One region of the Bacillus cihuensis genome, then DNA from elsewhere that is predicted to be linked to it. Evidence: riboswitches for the same ligand, from Rfam matches in the RefSeq annotation. Region 1 holds a riboswitch; the other holds the start of a gene.

Region 1 (4,194 bases):
CATCAATTAAAGTTCATTTTGTTTTCGTTGGAATAATACCATGCAAAAAGATAGAGTGTCAATGTATTATATTTCTATTTTATGAAAGTCTGTTAAAAAAACTTGCCAACAATCGTTTTTATATAAAGTGAAACTTCAATCATTGAGGGTTTTCTTCATCCCTCAATGATTGTTAGTCTTATTCTACTGTCGCTTAGATTTTCGCTCTTGCTTCGATCATTCGACAGTACAAACTCTATTCAATGAATCAGAGACAGTACGCCGCGTCCTCATGTCTTCGTCTTTGTGACACACATCATGGGCACAAACTTTATCTCCGCTCATGCATCGGTAAGATTCATTGTATCTATCCAATCGGACCCTTACAGGCAGTTGATCCCACCTATCTTCTTTTAGCATGCTTAGAATCTTAAGGTTGGGATCTTACTGCCCGTTAAGAGTGGAAAAAATTATTTTACCGTAAGTGAATGGATGCCAGTAGCTTTTTCGATTGCTTGTTCAAGATCATCGATTAAGTCTTGGGCGTTCTCAATCCCCACTGATAAACGTACCAAATCTTCGCTTACGCCAGCTTTCTCAATTTCTTTCGCAGTAAGCTGTTGGTGTGTCGTACTTGCTGGATGGATGATTAAACTTTTTGCATCCCCAACGTTCGCAACATGAGACCAAAGGCGAATAGAGTCGATCAGTTTTGCTCCCGCTTCTCTGCCACCTTTAATGCCAAATGTGACAATGGATCCTGCTCCTTTTGGTAAATATTTATCAGCCAATTTCTTATCAGGATGATCTTCATTACCCGGATAGTTGACCCAAGAAACCGCAGGATGATTTTGTAGATAATCGATGATAATTTTCGTATTCGAAATATGTTCCTTCATTCTCACATGTAATGTTTCCAATCCTACCGCAAATTGAAATGCGCTCTGCGGGCTTAATTGTGGCCCTAAATCTCTAAGCAGTTGAACACGAGCTTTTGTAATAAATGCAGCTGGGCCACATGCTTCACTATACACCATTCCGTCATAGCTTGGATCTGGTTCAGTAAATCCTGGGAAATTCGGTGAATTATAATTAAACTTTCCTGCATCTACAATGATTCCGCCCATTGTCGTGCCATTCCCCAGTAACCATTTTGTTGCGGAATGAACGATAATATCAGCGCCAAAATCAATCGGTCTGCATAGATATGGTGTCGCAAACGTACTATCGATAATGAGCGGAACACCTGCTTCATGTGCAATATCTGCTACTGCTTCAATATCAAAAACACGCAAACTTGGATTCCCGATCACTTCCGCAAATACCGCTCTTGTTCGTGAAGTAATCGCTTCTCTAAAGTTTTCAGGACTATCAGGTGATACAAAATGGACCTTTATCCCATATTTCGGAAGTGTGTTGGCAAATAAATTATATGTACCGCCATACAAAGTGGATGCAGCTACAATTTCATCCCCCGCACCTGCGATATTCATAATCGCTAACGTGATTGCAGCCATACCACTAGATACTGCTAATGCACCAATGCCCCCCTCTAATAACGCTACTCTCTCCTCGAACGTCGTTACGGTTGGGTTATGAATTCTTGAATAAATATAACCACTCTCTTTCAAACCGAACAAATTAGCTGCATGCTCTGTGCTTTTAAAAGCAAAAGCATTACTTTGATAAATTGGTAATGATCTAGCTCCAGTAGTCGGGTCAGCCTCAAGCCCACCGTGTACACTTAATGTCTCAAATCGATAATTGTTTTTTTCTTCTCCCATGCAAATCCACTCCCTTTTCGTCATTTATTCCTTATTTTTCGCCCTGGCAAACTAAGTGGATGAGAATCAAAAAAAACCTCTTTAAGAAGAGGTTTTTATCAACTCTTCTTATCTTCCAGAGCTAATACTCTGCTGGAATTAGCACCGTGTATGATATTACATACCGGTTGCCGGGCTTCGTAGGACCAGTTCCTCCACCACTCTTGATAAGAAATTATTTTAATTTTCGGTAAATTAATCTTAGGACTAATATATCACGGCCTATAGTGCTCGTCAACTTTATTTTTATTTTGCCCTACGTCAAATATTGCTGCCGGATAAATGGGAACTTAAGAAGACCCATACCTCACACGCATCGACTTTTACCGTGTCATTGATACGAAGTGTTGTTGGGCCTTCTTTACAATTCCAGCTTTTTTAAGAGAGTATACAAATAAGGGACAGATTGGAATGCGTAAATTTTCTCCAACAATTGTCCTTCTTTAATAAGCAACAAACAAGGGACACTTTCTATCTTATATTGTATTGAGATGGCTGGAATATAGTTCATATTCATCTTGCCGCTTTTTAATTTAGGATACATCTCTAACACTACAGTTAGCATTTTTGAAGCGACCTGACAAGTTCCACACATCGGGGTATACAAATATAAGCAAAAAGTATCCTTTTGTTGAATCGCGTCATTTAATTCTCTTTCATTCCATTCTTGCATGGTAATACCTATCCTCTATTCTAAAAATTTCATTTTCACATCTATTTTAGCTGAAAGTAGCATAGTTGAAAGATGTTTTAGCGGGGCATCCGCCACTTGACGATACATTTTATCTATATAAATATGGGATGCATTGGGCAATTCACGCATCAGCTGTTTCCTAAGTTTTTCTCCAGAATCATCTGCGTCTACGAGGATATAAACATCTTTGTCTTCCAACTCTTCCACAAGTTCATCCAATCGAACTAAAGAGATTGTCCCGTTTGTACAGATAATCTCAATATCTTCATTCAAGATCTTTTTTACTTGACGCTTATCAGAAGTACCTTCGACAATAAGAATTTTTTCAACCTCAGGCTTCACGAACAACATCATCACCCATCTTTTAGTTCATTCAATGTACAAAAGTTAAGCGCCATCCATTACCATGAAGGATCAATCCTGTAGCACGCTACTCGCCTAATCCTAATGGCGGCGGTGCGGAGACGGATTTTCGGGACTTTCTATAATTAAATAAGTATACCTGCTAAGTAGGTAGGTTATATTAGAAGGTTGCGAAGACCCGTCCCCATGTCCTTCATACAGGAAATTTCAATAATTGACCGATAAAACAAGGAAGACCGTCGCAGCAGTCTTCCTCATTTAACACGTTATCCTTCGTTAATCATTGCTTCGTAAGACTCTGCTGTCATTAATTTCTCAATTTCACTGTTGTCAGACGGTTCGACTACGATCATCCAAGCCTTCTCATAAGGGGATTCGTTGACAAACTCAGGGCTATCATTCAGATCTTCATTCACTGCAACGATTTTACCGCTGATCGGTGCATATAATTCAGAAACTGTTTTAACAGATTCCACGCTGCCGAATGGCTCGTCCGCTTTAATTTCATCGCCTACTTCTGGAAGCTCAACAAACACGATATCACCAAGCTCTGATTGCGCAAAGTGTGTAATTCCGATACGAACCGTTTCACCTTCAGTTTTAACCCATTCATGTTCTTCCGAGTAACGTAGTTCTTTTGGTGTTGTCATTAGTAAATCCCTCCAAGTATGTAGTACTATCACTCTTATAGTATAAAGTAGATTTTCCAATTTGGAAGTGTTTAAATCCAATTCTTCTCAAATTCTTCTTCTTTAAAACCGACTGTTACCGTTTTCCCGTCTGTAACAATCGGACGCTTTATTAACATTCCGTCTGAAGCTAATAACTCTAGCATCTCTTGTTCAGAAGCATCTTTCAAACGATCCTTCAATCCCATTTCACGATACTTTTGACCACTTGTGTTAAAAAATTTCTTTAATTCCAGACCACTGTTACGGAACAACTCTTTCAATTCAGAACTTGAAGGCGGATTTTCCGCGATATGGATGTCTTTGTATGTAAGTTCATGTGCATCAAGCCAATTTTTAGCTTTACGGCAAGTTCCGCATTTTGGATACCAATAAAATGTTAAGGCCATTTTCTCACCACCTATTGATAGAATACCCGTTTTTTAGTCGTAATACAAAATAAACATGACGTAAAAAACACCATCATTTTCCACGGAGGATAAATAATATAGTATGCTACATTCGCCTAATCACAATGGTGGAGGTGCGAAGTTAATTTTGCGAAGCCCCACGCCCCACCCCCATGCGCTTCATTCAAAAAGACTCCCAGAATACCTGAACAGTGAAGACGCTCAAGTTCTCAGAGTCTTTATTTCATTTTTTAATC
Region 2 (4,194 bases), on a different contig from region 1:
TCAATACAGCCGAGTTCAAGACAAGATGGATATAGCCGTAGCTGAATACAATACTAAAGGCAAAATTATAATATTTTTGATTGTATTTTATTGTTAACAGTAGGAATTGCAGTGATGCTAAGAGCAAAGTAAACGAATAAAATACTGTGCTTGAAGCTAGCACAAACACAACAAACGCTTCGACTATAATTTTGAATTGGATGAAGTAAAATAAATAGGGTTTGAATAACGCCAATTGTTGATGATTTTTCAAACGATCCATATACCATAAAAATAATAAGTTAAACATTATGAGTAGTATAAATAATGTTTCTGTAGTTGGCGCCACATAGGTGAAGCCGAAGCATGCCGCTAACGCAAAGGTGAACAATGAAAGAATAGTGAATAATTTCGAAGCAAAACGCTTAGCAATTACAAAATAGAGCCCCAAACAAATCACTCCGCCAATCAACCCTAATAACCCTCTCCCATCACCTTGTAACGATAAATATTCTCCAAATATCCGATAATACGAAGCTGATAATATCGTAATTGGAATGAATAGACTTGCGAGCGTTAAAAAGGCAAAGGCCGTTTGCTTAATTTTTAGTTTGAAGGCGATAAAAGCCATCCCAAAGAAAAACACTGACACCATGCTAATACAGAAAACTTTCAGAACAGCATTCAAGGCTCCCCACGTTGACGTCGCTAATATAAGACCGCCAAACAAGAGCAGAATCACACCCATTACCAAGACAAGTGTTATATTTCTTTCTCGAATTTGCTCCACTGATTTTACAGGTTTCACAACAGATTGCTGTTGAATGACTTGCCTTGGTTTTGGGCTAGCCATTGGTGTTTGTAATGAATCTTGAATTGGTTTTTGCACGAACTCTTCAGTTCGCTGAATGTTATGTGGAACTTCATTTGGAATTTCGCTCGATTGAACCGTTTCATCTTTTTTCTGTTGCTTTTCCATTATTGCTACTTGCTGCCGCACTTGGTGATAATGCCGTTCATATGCACTGCTAAGTCTTATGTAATCAGATTTAGGAATCAATCGTTTTTCTCTTAGGATCTTAAGTTCTTCCTGAAAGATCTCCCGCTTCTTTTCAAAGGGGATGTATTCATTAGAATCCGTCACAGTAAGCCCCCTTTCTCTTTAAAACTCCACTACTATACTATAGAAAATTATACACATTAATTCCTGATATTGGAATAAAAAACCGAATTGTCGAGATAAAGTGAAACTTCAGTCAGACAATGCAATAATCAATCGATTGATTAAATGGGCCGAAAACTCACGTATCTCCTCGGCTCAGTTATACATGGATTGAGAATAATTTGTAAAAATTTGCCGATAGCATATATCATATAAAACTCCTCCAGTTCATTCCTTCTATTGGCATTATAGTCGAATCGGGGGAGAATATTTAAGTAATCAATCAATCGATTGATTAAATGTATAAAAAAACCGCTTATTTTCTTACTTGAAAGATGATTGAATGACGAATTACATGTCGAGATTTGTACTTAATCACACCTTCGTACAACCATCCACAAATTACTCTATAGTCAATAAGACCCAACTACTAAATATCGGAAAATCATACATTTTGATTATATAGCCCTGTTTTTCCATGATATAGTAAAAGTACTTGTTTTCTTGAGATACGTTCATTCGTTCAATCGCTAAGGAAAAAAGAGGTGGTCAATAGATGTCTTTAGCTTATTATTATAGTTTATTAAGATTGAAAGAAGAGCAACTTCATCGTCTCCAAATTTGTAATAGTGAATTGAATTCTTGCCAACAGGATTTTATCCATCATGAAAGATTGGTGTCGGAACCTGAGCTTTCTACAAACACTTGGAATGCAGCACTCGCCCATACCTTTGATAATACGAGAGCCGTAGGAATGTTAACAAACTATCGCGACATAAGTAACAATCAATTCAGCTCCGTATTTACAACGTTAGCGGAGAAAATCCAACAAATTCAATTAGAAATCATTTCAATCAAACAGACCATTGCCGCTCTTGAAGCAGCGGAACGGGAAGAGAAAATGGTACGTTAAACATGATTTCCTAATTAAAAATCCCAATATTATTTTGATCATTAAATAGACGAGGTTTAGCATCCGCCTTACTGAAAATGAAGACCTAGTTCACCCAAAACTCAAACAGGATCTTGACGTGAAGACCTCACTTCTACCAGCTTTTATTCCTTCAAATAAAGTGAAATTTCAACGGATCCAATCTTTCTCGGTTAAAAAACTACTTGTTTTTTCCTTTACAGCATGATAAAGTTGGATAAATCGGATTTTTCAAATAATTACATATTCATATTCTTATCAAGAGAGACGGAGGGATTGGCCCGACGATGTCTCAGCAACCAGCCGGTTTTCGGCAAGGTGCTAATTCCAATAGGTATAGAACATGCCTAGAAGATAAGAAGATCGTCCTCGTATTTTCGTGGGCCCTCTTCTTATTGAGGGCCCTTTTATTTTTGTTTATAAGAGAAAAATTCGAACTAATTAAATGCTTGAAGAAAAATCTATAAAAGAAAGTAGGAAATAACATGACAGAGTTAGCAGCACAAGAACTAGTAACGAATGCACCATTTAAAGCCGATCACGTCGGTAGCTTTTTACGACCAGAACGTCTTAAGCAGGCCCGGTTACAAAAGGAGAACGGTGACATTACCGCTGATGAATTACGTAAAATTGAGGACGAGGAAATTATAAAGTTAGTTGAAAAGCAAAAAGAAGCTGGTCTTAACGCTGTTACTGATGGCGAATTTAGACGTGCTTGGTGGCATTTAGACTTTCTTTCAGGTTTTGATGGCGTTTTGTTTCATGAAACAAATGATGGTATTCAATTTAACGGCGTTAAAACGAGAGCACACGGCATTAAGGTAACTGGAAAAATCTCATTTTCCGATCATTACATGATCGACCATTATAAGTTCCTTCATAGTATTGCAGGCGATGCTGTTGCAAAATTTGCAATACCTAGTCCCAATATGCTTTATTTCAGAGGAACACTTGACACAGACGTGTACCGCACTCACGAAGAATTTTATGATGATTTAATTGCTGCTTACCAAGGTGTGATTCAGGCGCTTTATGATGCAGGTTGTCGTTATCTGCAATTAGATGATACAGCTTGGTCCCTATTCTTTTCAGAAAAAGGGAGAGAACAAATTGCTAATAGAGGGTCTGATCCTGCTACATTGGCACAATTGTTCCAAAGAGGAATCAACGAGGCTATTGCAAATAAGCCGGATGATATGATCATTACGATGCACATTTGCCGAGGCAATTTCAGATCTACGTATTCATCCACTGGTGGTTATGAGGATGCTTCTAAAACGATCTTCGGTGGATTAAATCTTGACGGTCTTTTCCTTGAATTTGATGACGATCGTTCAGGTGGCTTTGAACCGTTACGCCATATCAATCGACCGGATCTTTACGTTGTATTAGGCTTAATCACTTCTAAAAAAGGCGAATTGGAAGACCCTGAACGGATTAAAGAAAGAATTGCAGAAGCTTCAAAATATGTTCCATTAGATCAAATCTGTTTGAGTCCACAATGCGGGTTTGCTTCAACAGAAGAAGGAAATGTACTGACAGAAGAAGAACAATGGGCAAAAGTATGCCACGTTGTGAATATTGCACAAGACGTTTGGAAGTAACAATAAAATAAACTCTTATAGAGAGTGGTGGAGGGACTGGCCCTACGAAACCCGGCAACCCTTTAACAATCTAGTTAAATAGGTGCTAATTCCTGCAAAACGGCATGCTTTGATAAATAAGAGGGATACTTTGCCAAATCAGGCTGTCCCAAGGCTCAATGATCTCACATGCTATACACAGTTTATTGTGTCATGTACACGTTATATAAACGGATATTTAGTAGATGTGGGGTCTAAAACCCTATGGGACGGTCTCTTTTGTATGAAGGACATGGGGACGGGGCTTCGCTACTTACTAATATAGCAATCTACTTTGCACGTAATCTTATTTGTATTATGGAACGTACTTCAAATTCCGGCTTAGCACCGCCACCATTGTGATTAGGCGAGTGTAGCAGGCTACTGGATTGTCGTTGTGATAAATGGCGGCGTTTTAACGCCATAGAGGTTTTATAAGTTGGATAAGACATTAATAGGAGAATTGGAAGTGTATTGAATGAAAAAGGAAGGTTGGAAAA

Evidence for each region. Region 1 has a riboswitch for S-adenosylmethionine ahead of V179_RS0123760 (O-acetylhomoserine aminocarboxypropyltransferase/cysteine synthase family protein). Riboswitches for the same ligand answer to the same signal wherever they lie in the genome.
Region 2: linked by a shared signal. The riboswitch ahead of V179_RS0126400 (5-methyltetrahydropteroyltriglutamate--homocysteine S-methyltransferase) and the one ahead of V179_RS0123760 (O-acetylhomoserine aminocarboxypropyltransferase/cysteine synthase family protein) in region 1 are both predicted to bind S-adenosylmethionine.

The regions. Positions count from the first base shown of each region.
Region 1 covers NZ_KI632498.1:399,045-403,238, reverse strand. Annotated here, with positions in the region: gene V179_RS0123760 (O-acetylhomoserine aminocarboxypropyltransferase/cysteine synthase family protein) at 450-1,763, opposite strand; SAM riboswitch class I at 1,869-1,976, opposite strand; gene V179_RS0123755 (thioredoxin family protein) at 2,164-2,475, opposite strand; gene V179_RS0123750 (toprim domain-containing protein) at 2,491-2,847, opposite strand; gene gcvH (glycine cleavage system protein GcvH) at 3,126-3,509, opposite strand; gene V179_RS0123740 (arsenate reductase family protein) at 3,581-3,937, opposite strand; gene V179_RS0123735 (acyl-CoA dehydrogenase family protein) at 4,194-4,194, opposite strand, start outside.
Region 2 covers NZ_KI632502.1:17,272-21,465, forward strand. Annotated here, with positions in the region: gene V179_RS0126390 (hypothetical protein) at 1-1,123, opposite strand, end outside; gene V179_RS0126395 (YwqH-like family protein) at 1,698-2,054, shown strand; SAM riboswitch class I at 2,325-2,433, shown strand; gene V179_RS0126400 (5-methyltetrahydropteroyltriglutamate--homocysteine S-methyltransferase) at 2,558-3,676, shown strand; SAM riboswitch class I at 3,689-3,799, shown strand; gene V179_RS28925 (MFS transporter) at 4,173-4,194, shown strand, end outside.